2 regions of the Mycobacterium sp. NGS61 genome follow, and region 1 is predicted to be linked to the other one. Evidence: predicted binding sites of a transcription regulator. Region 1 holds the regulator's gene; the other holds the start of a gene.
The links. Region 1 encodes LexA, which represses DNA repair genes until DNA is damaged. Its sites were predicted from a motif close to CGAACANNTGTTCG; they were not measured.
Positions count from the first base shown of each region.

Region 1 (6,849 bases):
TCTTCTGGACGCCCGACCACGGTGCGTTCGTGGTGCGCGGCGCCCTGAACGCGGCGTGGGACAAGCTGGGCAGCTCCGGCGGCGTGCTGGGCGCCCCGATCAGCGATGAGACCTACGAGGGCGAGGTGACCTCGCAGAAGTTCACCGGCGGTGAGGTGTCCTGGAACCGCAAGACCAAGGAGTTCACCACCAATCCGGCGAACCTGGCCGAACAGCTCAAGGGTCTGCAGGTGGCGATCGACCCCACTGCCGCCATCAACATGGCGTGGCGCGCCGCAGGTGGCGCTGCCGGACCGCTGGGCGCCAAGAAGGGTAGTCAGTCGCCGATCGGCGGGGACGGCATCGCCCAGGAGTTCGACGGCGGCAAGATCTTCTTCAGCCCGGCCACCGGCGCCAACGCGGTCGAGGGGCCGATCCTGCAGAAGTACGAAGCAGTCGGTGGTCCGGTGAGCAGCGACCTGGGCTTTCCGGTCGCCAACGAGGCCGACGGCGGCATCACGCCCGCCAGCCGTGTCGCTGTGTTCTCCGCAGCTGACAAGCCGGTGATCTTCTGGACGCCCGAACACGGCGCTTTCGTCGTGCGCGGAGCCATGAAAGCCGCCTGGGACAAGCTCAAGGGGGCCACCGGCAAGCTCGGCGCCCCGGTCGCTGACCAGACGGTGGACGGCGACGTGGTGTCGCAGAAGTTCACCGGCGGCAAGATCTCGTGGAACCGCGCCAAGAACACGTTCACTACCGACCCGGCCAACCTCGCGCCGCTGCTGTCCGGCCTGCAGGTGTCGGGGCAGAACACCCCAAGTAATTCGGCGTCGGCGCCCGCGGGCAAGAAGTTCACCTTCCACTGGTGGTGGCTGATCGCGGCCATTCCTTTGCTGCTGCTGGTGCTGATGACGGTGTTGGTGGTGTCGGGTTTGCGTCGGCGCCGCGCCGCAGTACCGGATGCGCCGGTGTACGACCGCGACCGGGACCTCGGTGTGGAATACGACCCCGGTGCCGATGACCGCTGGCCGCATGAGGAAATCGATTACGGTTCCGAGCGTTTCCCGCCCGTCGACCAGCATGTCGAGGCAGAGGCGGACGCAGACCCCACCGCCGGCCGGGTCAGCTGGTCCAGAGCGGGGGCCGTCCCGCAGGCCGGCTCCGAGCAGGGTGTTGACGACGACGAATACGGCCACGTTGCCGAAGAGCATTTCGATCCGGACGGGTCGGCGGAGTTCGAGGAGGAAGACCCCGACGCGGTGGGCACCACGCCCATCCCCGTCGTGTCGCGCGGCGCTCTTGGTGAACTCGCCGAGGAGGAGCCGGTCGTGCCGGAGACAGTCGCGCCGGACGATTTCGCGCCGGAGGTGTCGGTGCCGCAGACGAATGCGCCGTACCTGCCGGTCCCGGACGTGCCGGAGTTCGAGGAAGTGCCCGAACCCCTGGACGTTCAGGAGAGCCCGGAACCCCCGGAGTTCGTGGAGTACCCGGAAACGGAGCCGGCCCGGCCGTCCAGCGAGGATTATGCGGACGCGTTTTACCCGGTGACCGAGCCGGGGCGCAATGCGGACGACGAGTCACCCGATCTCGCCTCACCGCCGGATGCCGTCGCGGTTCCCGAGCTGCGAAAGGGTCGACATGCCGCAGCGGACCCGGCCGGGTATGCCGTGGAACCTGACACGCCGTTCGGGGCCGCCCCGCAGGTCCAAGCGCCGACCGCCGCGCCAGCAGGCAGCGCCGCGGTGCGCCCGACCATCCATCTGCCGCTCGACGACGACCCGTACCGGGCGCCGGACGGCTATCCCATCAAGGCCAGTGCCCGGTTCGGGCTGTACTACACGCCCACCAGCGCGCTGTACCACGACACCCTGGCCGAGATCTGGTTCGCCAACGAAGACGCCGCGCGCGCCAACGGTTTCGTCAGAGCCGATTGAGGATGCGCGCTACACCTTGCGAATCACGGTGACGACCTTGCCGAGCACGATCGCATCGTTGCCGGGAATCGGATCGAACGCGGGGTTGTGCGGCATCAGCCACACTTGACCGCCCGCTCGCTTGAACGTCTTCACAGTGGCCTCGCCGTCGATCATCGCCGCGACGATGTCGCCGTTGTCAGCGACATTCTGCTGGCGGACGACGACCCAGTCGCCGTCGCAGATGGCGGCCTCGACCATCGACTCACCCACCACCTTGAGCAGGAACAGCGTCCCTTCGCCCACCAGCTCGCGGGGCAACGGGAACACGTCTTCGACGGCTTCCTCAGCCAGGATCGGGCCGCCGGCGGCAATGCGCCCCAAGACCGGGACGAAAGTGGGTTCCGGCAGGGCGTCCGAGCCGATGACATCGGTACGGGGCACTGCCGCATCGTCGGCACCGCGCACGTCGACGGCGCGCGGGCGATTCGGGTCGCGCCGCAGATAGCCTTTGCGCTCCAGGGTGCGTAACTGGTGGGCGACCGACGAGGTGGACGTCAGGCCCACCGCGTCGCCGATCTCGCGGATACTCGGCGGATAGCCCCGCGTTGTCACCGAGGTACGGATGACCTCGAGGATGGTGCGCTGCCGCTCGGTCAGCGTTACATCGGCCGCAGGTGGCCGGCCTTGTGTCGCTTTCGCACTACCCGGGCCGAAACCGGCCGCGGTGTCGTTGCTGTCGCTCATGGATCTGAATGTAACCGCACCAGGCTCAAAATTCAAACATGTGTTCGACCGGGCGTGTCATCGCCCAGACCACAGCCGAAATCTGCGGAAATAAAGTGAATCACAAGTGTGTAACTTCCGCGTGGTCGGGGTATCTGATAGTCACCCAGCTGGTTGCACCGACAAATCCTTGTCGGTGGTGAGGTCTACCGTTTTGCTCGTGCGACACGCGTCGCTCAAATGTTCGGGTTTCGAACACGTGAGCGACTATGGTCGAACACACGAGCGATAAGTAGTCGACCGGAGGGAACGGCATGACACTCATCTACGCGGGTCCGCACCGCAGCGGGAACACGCAGGGCCACCTGAACAGGCCTGTTGGGCGGCCGGTGCGCCAATATCCCTCGTACCGCGCCGGCCAGGGTGGATCCAGCAGACCGGGGCCCGCACGCCCGGGTGTGGCGCCCGTTCGCTACTACGGCACCGGCGTCACGCGCTCGACGGTCGCACATCGCAGACGCCCGGTGAGCGTGGCCACCACGATCGGACTGGCCCTGCTTGCGGGCGTCATCACCGTGTGGCTGGGGCTGATGGCGAACTTCGGCAGCATGGTCAACGACGGCGCGGCCGAGTCGGCGCCGCAGGTGCCCGCCGCCCTGGCGGTCGTGCGGGTGGAACCGGGGGAGTCGTTGCAAGACCTCGCTGCCCGGGTGGCGCCCGGCGCGCCGGTGCGCGACGTCGTGGAACGGATTCGCGACCTGAACGCACTGGATTCCAGTGCGGTCTCGGCGGGTCAGACCCTGATCGCCCCGATCGGCTGAGCGAGCACCCGCCCGATCGGTGGTTGCCCGGGTCAGCGTTGGCCCGCTACGGAGCACGCAGGTACTGTCGGGGTGTTCTTCTACCCGGATACCAGTCGGTACGGCAAAGGAGCGGCTCTTGCACTGCCCGTTCTGCCGGCATCCCGATTCGCGGGTGATCGACTCGCGAGAAACCGATGAGGGCCAGGCGATTCGCCGTCGTCGCTCGTGCCCGGAATGCGGACGCCGGTTCACGACGGTGGAGACCGCGGTGTTGGCCGTGGTCAAGCGCAGCGGCGTCACCGAGCCCTTCAGTCGCGAGAAGGTGATCAGTGGCGTCCGCCGGGCCTGTCAGGGGCGCCAGGTTGACGACGATGCGCTGAATTTACTTGCCCAGCAGGTGGAGGACGCGGTGCGTGCCGCCGGCCCCGAGGTCCCCAGCAACGAGGTCGGCCTGGCCATTCTGGGACCGCTGCGCGACCTCGACGAGGTGGCCTACCTGCGGTTCGCCTCCGTCTACCGGTCCTTCTCGTCGGCCGACGATTTCGAGCGCGAGATCGAGGCGCTGCGCGCGCACCGCAACGTTTCGACGTCCGGCTGACCGCACCCCGATGGGCGCCGAACTACATCCTGATCTGCATGCGCTGGCGCCGTTGTTAGGTACCTGGGTGGGCCGGGGCGCGGGGGAGTATCCGACGATCCAGCCTTTCGAATACCTCGAAGAGGTTGTCTTCGCCCACGTCGGCAAGCCCTTCCTGAGCTATGGACAGAAGACCAAGGCCCCCGCCGACGGCAAGCCGTTGCATGCCGAGACGGGCTATCTTCGGGTACCGCAGCCCGGTCACGTGGAGCTGGTGCTGGCCCATCCCAGCGGCATCACCGAAATAGCGGTCGGCACCTACTCGGTGACCGGTGACGTCATCGAAATCGATGTGGCGACAACCAGTATCGGACTGACGCCGACGGCCAAAGAGGTCAGCGCCCTGGGGCGGTCGTTGCGGATCGCGGGGGACGAGCTGTCGTACTCGCTGCAGATGGGTGCGGTCGGGCAACCCCTGCAACACCATCTGTCCGCCACGCTGCGCCGACAGCTGTGACAGCCGCGCCGGCTCGCGGACGCGAACTCAGGTGGCGCTGCGCTCGTCGGCACCCATCGCGTTGAGCACGGCCACCCGGGTGTCAGTCGGACCGCTCACGGTTCCCTCGCCGCCGCCGGTGCGAAGCAACTCGCGCAGCGCGGCCTGGTCGTAGTCGGGGGGCGCGGTGGTGTCGATGAAGCGCTGGACGAGGTCGAGGAAGCGGGCCGGGTCGTCGTGAAACGGAAAGTGCGCGGCGTTCTCGAAGATTTCGAGTTGGGACCCCGGCATTGCGGCGTGCGCCATGTACGCGTGCTGGACCGGGATGACCGAGTCCTTGCGGCCCCAGATGATCTGCACCGGAATCGCCTGGGTCAAATAACATCGGTCCAGCATGGTGACGATCTGGCCGCGCCAGTCGACGACCGCCCGCAGGGTGCGGGTGAACGCCGCCGAAGCGGTCGGCTCCGGGAGATCGTCCAATATCCGCAGCATGTTCGGCAGATCCTGGCCGATAGCCGTCGACCCGAGCGCCAGACCCGCCAACCGGCCCAGCAACTGCACCGCCGGCAGCACCAGCGGCAGGCGCAGCAGCGCCAGCGCCTCGGCGCCCATCGGCAGCGACGCGAACCGCAACGCGATGTTGACGTCCTTGGTGACGCCCCCGGCGCCCACCAGGATCAGGCGCTCGACCAGATGGGGGAACTGGTAGGCGAACTGCATGGCCACCCCACCGCCCAGCGAGTGGCCGATGATGGTGACCCGCTCGATGTCCAGCACGCTGAGCAGGTCGCGCATGCCGTTGGCGTACGCCGCGGCTGAGTAGTCGGCGCGCGGTTTGTCAGATTTGCCGTGGCCCAACAGATCTGGGGCGATGACGGTGAACCGCTGGGCCAGTTTGGCGTGGATACCGGTCCACGTCGTGGAGTTGTCGCCGATGCCGTGGATCAGCAGGATCGCCGGGCCGGATCCGGCGATCCGGAACGCCCGCTTGTAGCCGTGGATGGTGCGGAACTGCAGCGACGGGGTGGTCACTTCCCGCACCGGGCGAAGATTGCGTTTTCGCTCGGTCATGTCGCCAACCTCGTCGTCGGGCCGTTAAGGCGTTCGGGACTAACTCGAATCGTCGTCGTCGTGCTTCTTCTCCGCCTGCTGAGCCAGAAAGCGCTCGAACTCGGCGCCCAGCTCGTCGCCGCTGGGCAGTTCCTCGTCACGTGCCAGCAAGGATCTGTTTTCCTGAGCGTCGATGAACGCATCGTACTGGCGCTCGAGCGCGGTCACCACTTGAGCGACTTCCGCGCTCGCCTGGACCTGTTCGTCGATCTTGGTCCGGATCTCAGCGGCCGCCTCGGCCAGCGCCTCCACCGGCAGATCCAGCGATCCCGTCTTCGCCACCTGCTCGAGCAGAGCCTGCGCGGCGGCCGGGTAATCAGTCTGGGTGAGGTAGTGCGGGACGTGCACGGTGAAGCCGACCACCTCGTGGCCGTGTTGCGCCATCCGGTATTCCAGCAGGTTGGACGCGCTACCCGGGACCTGGATCTCGGAAATCCACGGCTGGAAGTCGGCGATCAGCTCGGCGTTGTTCGAGTGTGCGGTCATCGTGACGGGCCGGGTGTGGGGGACGGCCATCGGAACAGTGCCCAGGCCGATCGTCTGCCGCACGCCCAGGCGTTCGGCCAGCAGTCGCACCGCGGTGATGAACCGCTCCCACTTCAGGTCCGGTTCCATGCCGGCCAGCAGCAGAAACGGGGTCCCGACGCTGTCGCGCAGCGCGTACAGGCTTAATTCGGGATCGTCGTACTTGGTGAAGTGGTCGGTCTTGAAGGTCATCATCGGCCGCCGGGAGCGGTAGTCCAGCAGCTCGTCGATCGCGAATGATGCGACCAGTTCGGTGTCCAGCACCTCTTTGAGGTGGGCGGCGGCAAGCCGAATCGCGTGACCGGCGTCGGAGAACCCCTCCAGGGCGTGGACCAGCACCGGACCGCGGCCGTCGGATGCCGATAACTGAGGTGCCGGGAACTCCAGCTCGTACATGCCGGGTTGTCCGGGCTGGTATTCCTGCGCCTCGCCTGGGTCGTGATGGTCGGACATTGAGCGTGCCTCCTTCCGGGATTCGCGCGCGGGCCTCTCTAGGTTGCCCTAACCAGTCTTCCTCAATCGACGCCGCATCTCTCAGAACGCAGTCGGACCGGTTTCTATTCGCTTGCCGGTCCCCTCCGGTCGGGCAGGATGGGACCGATGCGCGCAGTGACGGCAACGATCAGCCTGGCGGTGATTCTTGCGTCCTGCGCCGCGCACGAGGGCGCTCATGTGGCGCCGGACCCGCGGGTGGGTGCGGTTTTCCGGGACGGCGGC
Region 1 covers NZ_JCALCL010000013.1:31,098-37,946, forward strand. Annotated here, with positions in the region: gene AC5Y3Z_RS22020 (LGFP repeat-containing protein) at 1-1,913, shown strand, start outside; gene lexA (transcriptional repressor LexA) at 1,923-2,639, opposite strand; gene AC5Y3Z_RS22030 (LysM peptidoglycan-binding domain-containing protein) at 2,933-3,439, shown strand; gene nrdR (transcriptional regulator NrdR) at 3,558-4,019, shown strand; gene AC5Y3Z_RS22040 (peroxynitrite isomerase) at 4,030-4,515, shown strand; gene AC5Y3Z_RS22045 (alpha/beta fold hydrolase) at 4,543-5,568, opposite strand; gene AC5Y3Z_RS22050 (proteasome assembly chaperone family protein) at 5,608-6,585, opposite strand; gene AC5Y3Z_RS22055 (trypsin-like serine peptidase) at 6,733-6,849, shown strand, end outside.

Region 2 (6,849 bases), on a different contig from region 1:
AGCGCGTCCTGGGCGGGTTCGGGCGCCTGCCACCCGGCGAGCAGGTCGATCACCGAATCCCGCAAGCTCATCGGTGGATCAACAGATCCGCGACCGGCGCCGGCTCGCGCGGTTCGATCGCCTCGGCGGGGTAGCCGATTGCGATGGCCCCCAGCGGCTCCCAATCACGGTGCAGGCCAAGCTCTTCGCACACCAGGTCGGCGGCGAAGATCGTCGACCCGATCCAGCAGCTGCCCAGGCCGCGGACCGCCAGCGCAACCAGCAGACCCTGGACGGCGGCGCCGACGGCGACGGTGAACATGGTGTGCTCGGCCTCGGTGCGGGCGGCGTCCGGGTAGCTGTGCGCGCCGTCGGGCACCAGAAAGGGTATGACGACTTCGGGCGCGTCATAGAGAATCTGGCCGCGCGAGACGCGGCGCTCCACCGCATCGGCGGGCTTGCCGTCACCGCTCAGATCGGTCCGCCACTTGTCTTTCATCCGGTCCAGCAGCCGATTTCGGGTGGCCTGGGTCTGCAGCCACACGAACCGCACCGGCCGGGTGTGGTGCGGCGCCGGGGCGGTCAGCGCCTCGGCGACCGCGGCTTCGACCAGCTCCGCCGGCACCGGTTCGCTGCTGAACTGCCGCACCGAGCGGCGCATCAGCTGGGCCTGGCGGTGACCCAGGTCGAGGGCCTCGGCGGTGCCGAGCCAGAACAGGTCTTCGGTGCCTGCGCGCACCAGGTGCCGCGCGGTCGTGCCGTTGTCGGCGGGTTCGAGCCCCCGGATCACCGCCACCGGCATCGCGGTCAGCTTGCCCTTCACCAGGTCGGCTGCCGCCGCGATCTCGTCGGCGACGGCGATCTCGGTGACCACCAGATCATTGCCGTGCTGATCGACGGCGCCCGAATAGTTGTGCAGCACAGCTATTCCCGCACTTCCCACCGCAGCGTCGATCTGGCCGTTACGCCAGGCCCGGCCCATGGTGTCGGTGATCACAACGGCGACGGTGACCCCGAGCAGTTCACCCAGCCGCGCCCGCAGCGCGGCGGCACTGCCGTCCGGGTCCACCGGCAGCAGCGCCAATTCCGATGTCCCGACGTTGGATCCGTCCACCCCGGCCGCGGCCTGGATCAGGCCCAGCCGGTTCTCGGTGATCAGGGTGCGTCCCTTGCGGGCCAGCACCCGGACCGCCTCGCCGTCAATCAGCTTACGGCGCAGGGTATCTCGCTGCTCAGGATCCGGGGGAGCCGGCACCAGGCGGCCTTCACATTTGGACACCACCTTGCTGGTGACCACCACCACGTCACCGTCGCGCAGCCATGGCATGGCGGCGGCCAGCGCGGCGCCCAGGTCGTCACCGGGACGGAACTCGGGAAGCCCGGGAGCGGGCAGGATCTCGATCCTCCCGGCGGTGCCGTGTTCGCCCGTCGGCGGCAGCGTGGGCTGCCCGGTCATACTGTCACGCCAGCCAGTTCCAGCCCGGCGCGCACCATCTCAGCCGTGGTCGCCGGGTCGCTCATCAGAAGCGGGATGGATCGCACCGCCACAGCGTCGATTTCGGCGCGATCACCCTCGTGGATCAGCCAGCAGTCCAGTATCCCGGTGGTGCCGCGCGCACCGTAATGCCGCCCGACGGCCTCAGCGGTGGAGTCCACGCCGATCACCGATAGACAGGCATCGGCCATGCCGCGCAACGGTTTTCCACCGATGATCGGTGAGTACCCGACCACCGGGGCGGTCGCGGTGCGCAGGGCGGCGCGGATGCCGGGTACCGCCAGGATGGCCCCGACGCTCACCACCGGATTGGACGGTGCCAGCATGATTACGTCGGCTTCGGCGATGGCCGCCACCGCTTCTGTTGTGGCGCTAGCCTTTTCGGCTCCGACGAAGGCGAAACTGTGGGTGGGGACTTGGGCGCGGTAGCGAACCCACCACTCCTGGAAGTGGATCGCTTTGCGCGAACCGTCGGACGGATCGGTGATCACCACATGCGTTTCACAGCGGTCGTCGCTGGCCGGCAGCAACCGCGCGCCCGGCTGCCAACGATCGCACAGTGCGGCGGTGATCTGCGACAGCGGGTAACCGGCGTTGAGCATCTGAGTTCGAATCAGGTGGGTGGCCAGATCGCGATCGCCGAGCCCGAACCAATCGGGTTGCACCCCGTAGCGCGCCAGTTCCTCTTTGGCATGCCAGGTTTCGTCCCGATGGCCCCAGCCGCGCTCCGGGTCCACCCCGCCGCCCAGGGTGTACATGCAGGTGTCCAAGTCCGGGCAGATGCGTACGCCGTGGATCCACGCGTCGTCGCCGATGTTGACGACGGCGGTCAGTTCATGACCGGTTTGGTCCGACCGAGCAAACTGTCCCAGGCCGAGGAAGTGTTGTGCGCCGAGCAGGAAGCGGGCGCCGCCGACGCCGCCGACCAACACGGTGACCTTCACACCGCAGGACAGTACCCGTCGCGCGCGGACGGGTTGTTATCGGTAACCACTGTGGCACAAGGGACTTGTGATAATACTGTGTTCGACACGCCCGAGTGCCGAAACAACAGAAACGCCGAAATTCGGTTACGAGATGGTATGGAAATGCGCCGAAGTGCTTGACCAGGGTCACCGGCACGTGTCTAATCACATCAGTGTCATTTCCCGGTTGGCCGGCCGGTTCCGGTGTCGCAGACCGAGATTCGATCACTTGTTCGAATTGGGTATCTGTACATCAGAACAGTGGTAAACCATTCACTCTCTATCAGTGAGGAGGCGGAGTCATGTCCTATGAATACCTTCGGGGCGTAATGGGGGGCACACCGCACACCACGTCCGGCTCGGTCGTGACGTCTCTGCCGACACCGAAAGCACCCGTCCGTCCTCATCTCAGCGTGGTTCCGGATGCGCCCGCCGCATTCGAGCCCGAGCCACTGCCGGAAGTCCCCGCCGACCAATGGCAGGACAAAGCGCTGTGCGCCCAGACCGACCCCGAGGCCTTCTTCCCGGAGAAGGGTGGCTCCACCCGCGAGGCGAAGAAGATCTGCCTGGGGTGCGAGGTCCGTCATGAGTGCCTCGACTACGCGCTGGCCCACGACGAGCGGTTCGGCATCTGGGGTGGACTGTCCGAGCGCGAACGTCGCCGCCTCAAGCGCGGCGTCATCTAGTCCGCCGCACAAAGTTCAGTCGTCGATCGTCGGGTCGATGACCGACGGCTCCACGTCCAGGTAGATCGCCACCTGGGCCACCAGGATCTCGTGCAGCAGGTCACCGAGTTCGACGGTGTCTTTCGCCCGTCGCTCAATCGGCTTGCGGAACAATACAATTCGCGCCCGCGTCGCGTTGCCGCGCACGTCGACCCCGGCGGGTATCAGACGGGCCAGGGCGATCGGTCCGTCCGCGATCACCTCAGGTGGCCACTGCACGCTGTCGGGATCCTTGGCCGCGATGCGGGGGATCTCGTCGACGGCGACGTCGAGTTCGGCTACCCGCTCACCGACCCGTCGCTCAATGGGTTCGTAGGCCTCCAGCACCGCCATGTCGAACCGCTCGGCGCGGCTGCGCCAGCCCGGCACGGTGGGCGGCAGCAACGGGCCGCGCAGATCGCGGCCCCTGCGCCGGGATCGGTGCCCGAACGTCCCGGCCCACCTGCCCGCAGGCCGACCGCTGCGGCCGGAGCCGCGGGAATCGCTCACGCGCCGATGGTAACGGTTGTACATCGTGGCTAGAACCGATGCGCGTGTCCGGCGCTTGAGCGGCGTTTGCGCACGATAGCCTTTCGCTCGTGAACGTACCCCGTCGCTGCTGCCGGCCCGGGTGTCCGCACTATGCAGTGGCAACGCTGACGTTCGTTTACTCGGACTCCACGGCGGTGGTCGGACCACTCGCTACCGCGCGGGAACCCCACTCCTGGGATCTGTGTGTCGGTCATGCCGGCCGCATCACCGCCCCGCGTGGCTGGGAGCTGGTGCGCCACGCCGGACCGCTCAACGCCGAGCCGACCAATCCCGACGAGGACGACCTGGTGGCGCTGGCCGATGCGGTGCGCGAGGGCGGGGTGCGTGCGAGTGCGGTCGTGAACGGCTTCACCGCGCGGGTCGACGGATACGACGGGTACGACGACATCCCACGCGCCGCTGGGGTAGGGGATCCGGTGCATTCGGCGGGAGCTCACGCCACCGGTGTGCTGGCGCCACCCGAACATCGGTCCGGACGCCGGCGCGGACACCTGCGGGTCCTGCCCGATCCTGCCGACTGAGCGCGCCGAACCGTCGATCGCCAACCGGACCGTTCCGGTCCGCAGTGTCGGCGGGCCGATAGGCTGACGGCGAAGAGTTCACGTCGTCAGGAGCACCCCACATGTCTTGGCCCGCCGCGGCTGTCCACCGTGTGATCAAGGCCTACGACGTCCGTGGGCTGGTCGGTGCGGAAATCAGCGAGCCCTTCGTCGCCGACGTCGGTGCCGCCTTCGCCCGGTTGATGCGCAGCGAGGGCGCCGGCCGGGTGGTGATCGGTCACGACATGCGCGACAGCTCCCCGTCGCTGGCGGCGGCGTTCGCCGACGGCGTCACCGGTCAGGGCCTGGACGTGGTGCGCATCGGTCTGGCCTCCACCGATCAGTTGTACTTCGGCTCGGGTCTGCTGGACTGCCCCGGTGCCATGTTCACCGCCAGCCACAACCCGGCGGCCTACAACGGCATCAAGCTGTGCCGCGCGGGTGCCAAACCGGTCGGTAAGGACACCGGTCTGACCGTCATCAGCGAGGACCTGATCGCCGGCGCGGCGGCCGGCTACGACGGCCCGGCCGGATCGGTGACCGACCAGGATGTGCTGGCCGACTACGGCGTGTTCCTGCGCTCGTTGGTGAACACCGCCGACCTGCGCCCGCTGCGGGTGGCCGTGGACGCCGGCAACGGCATGGCCGGCCATACCGCCCCGGCGGTGCTCGGTGCCATCGACTCGATCACGTTGTTGCCCTTGTACTTTGAGCTCGACGGCACCTTCCCCAACCACGAGGCCAACCCGCTGGACCCGGCGAACCTGGTGGACCTGCAGCACTTCGTGCGCGAAACCAACGCCGACATCGGCCTGGCGTTCGACGGCGACGCCGACCGTTGCTTCGTGGTCGACGAGCGTGGCCGGCCGGTCTCGCCCTCGACGGTCACCAGCCTGGTCGCCGCGCGCGAGCTGACCCGCGAGATCGGCGCCACCGTCATCCACAACGTGATCACCTCGCGCGCGGTGCCCGAGCTGGTGGCCGAGCGCGGCGGCACGCCGCTGCGCTCGCGCGTCGGGCACTCCTACATCAAGGCGCTGATGGCCGAGACCGGCGCGATCTTCGGTGGGGAACACTCGGCGCACTACTACTTCCGGGACTTCTGGGGCGCCGACTCCGGAATGCTGGCCGCGTTGTACGTGCTCGCGGCGCTCGGTGAGCAGCAGGACCGGCCGCTTTCCGAGCTGACCGCCGACTACCAGCGCTACGAGTCCTCCGGCGAGATCAACTTCACCGTCGCCGACGCGGCGGCGTGCGTGGATGCCGTGTTGAAGGCGTTCGGTGGCCGGATCCACTCCATCGACCACCTGGACGGGGTGACCGCGGACCTGGGCGACGGCCGCTGGTTCAACTTGCGCAGCTCCAACACCGAGCCGCTCTTGCGGCTCAATGTCGAGGGGCGCAGCATCGAGGATGTGGACGCGGTGGTCGCACAGATCAGCGAGCAAATCGCGGCCCGGGCCGACCCACCCCAGGCGGGACCGTGAGCACCGTCGGAGCTGTCGATCTCGAGGACGCCGAGGGTCTGCTGGCCGCCGACCGGGACGGCCTGCTGCGGGCGGCGTCGATGGCCGGCGCCCAGGTGCGCACCGTGGCTGCCGCGCTGGAGGAGGGCGAGCTCGAGTCCCTCGGCGGCAACGACCGGCCGCGCAGCGTGATCTGGGTGGCCGGGCGCGGCCCCGCGGAAACGGCCGGGGCTCTGCTGATCTCGACGCTGGCCACCGACGCTGCGGCGCCGATCGTGCTGGCCACCGAGGCTCCGTCCTGGATCGGTCCGCTGGATGTGCTGGTGGTGGCCGGCGACGATCCCGGGGACCCCGTGCTGGTCGGCGCGGCCGCCACCGGGGTGCGCCGCGGAGCGCGGGTGGTGGTGGCGGCGCCGTTCGAAGGTCCGCTGCGTGACTCCACCGCGGGCCGGGTCGCGGTGCTGGCGCCCCGGTTGTGGGCGCCCGACGAATTCGGGCTGTGCCGGTATCTGGCGGTCGGTCTGGCGGTGCTGCAGACCGTGGACTCCCGGCTGCCTCTTGATCTGGGGGCGCTGGCCGACGAACTGGACGCCGAGGTGCTGCGCAACAGTGCCGCACGCGAGTTGTTCACCAATCCGGCCAAGATGCTGGCGGCGCGGCTGACCGGGTGCCAGGTGGCGCTGGCCGGGGACAGCGCCGCAACGCTGACGCTGGCCCGGCACGGCAGTTCGATGGTGCTGCGCAATGCGCAGCAGGCGGTCGCAGCCACCGGCCTGGCGGACGCGGTGGCTGCGCTGCGCGGTGGGCCCGGCGGCCACCCCGCGACGGAACACGACCTGTTCCACGACGAGCAGATCGACGGGCCGCTGCCCCAGCGGTTGCGGGTGCTGGCGCTGACGCTGGCCGCTGAGCGCACGGTGGTCGCCGCCCGGGTGGCCGGGCTGGACGACGTCTACCTGATCGGTGCCCAGGACGTGCCGGAAGCGCCGGCGCCCACCGCTGCTCAGCGCGTCGAGCAGCAACTGGCGGTGCTGGCCGTTCGGCTCGAGATGGCGGCGGTTTACCTGCGATTGGCACGGGGATAGATACAGGGTGGAACTGCTACGCGGAGCCATGCGCACCTACGCCTGGGGGTCGCGCACCGCACTC
Region 2 covers NZ_JCALCL010000001.1:717,617-724,465, reverse strand. Annotated here, with positions in the region: gene AC5Y3Z_RS03525 (NUDIX hydrolase) at 1-71, opposite strand, end outside; gene AC5Y3Z_RS03520 (coenzyme F420-0:L-glutamate ligase) at 68-1,435, opposite strand; gene cofD (2-phospho-L-lactate transferase) at 1,432-2,418, opposite strand; gene AC5Y3Z_RS03510 (WhiB family transcriptional regulator) at 2,769-3,125, shown strand; gene AC5Y3Z_RS03505 (metallopeptidase family protein) at 3,141-3,560, opposite strand; gene AC5Y3Z_RS03500 (DUF3499 domain-containing protein) at 3,743-4,216, shown strand; gene AC5Y3Z_RS03495 (phosphomannomutase/phosphoglucomutase) at 4,318-5,721, shown strand; gene AC5Y3Z_RS03490 (TobH protein) at 5,718-6,785, shown strand; gene manA (mannose-6-phosphate isomerase, class I) at 6,793-6,849, shown strand, end outside.
Region 2: cofD (2-phospho-L-lactate transferase) is a predicted target of LexA. The motif match lies at 2,662-2,675, and genes of this name have one in related genera.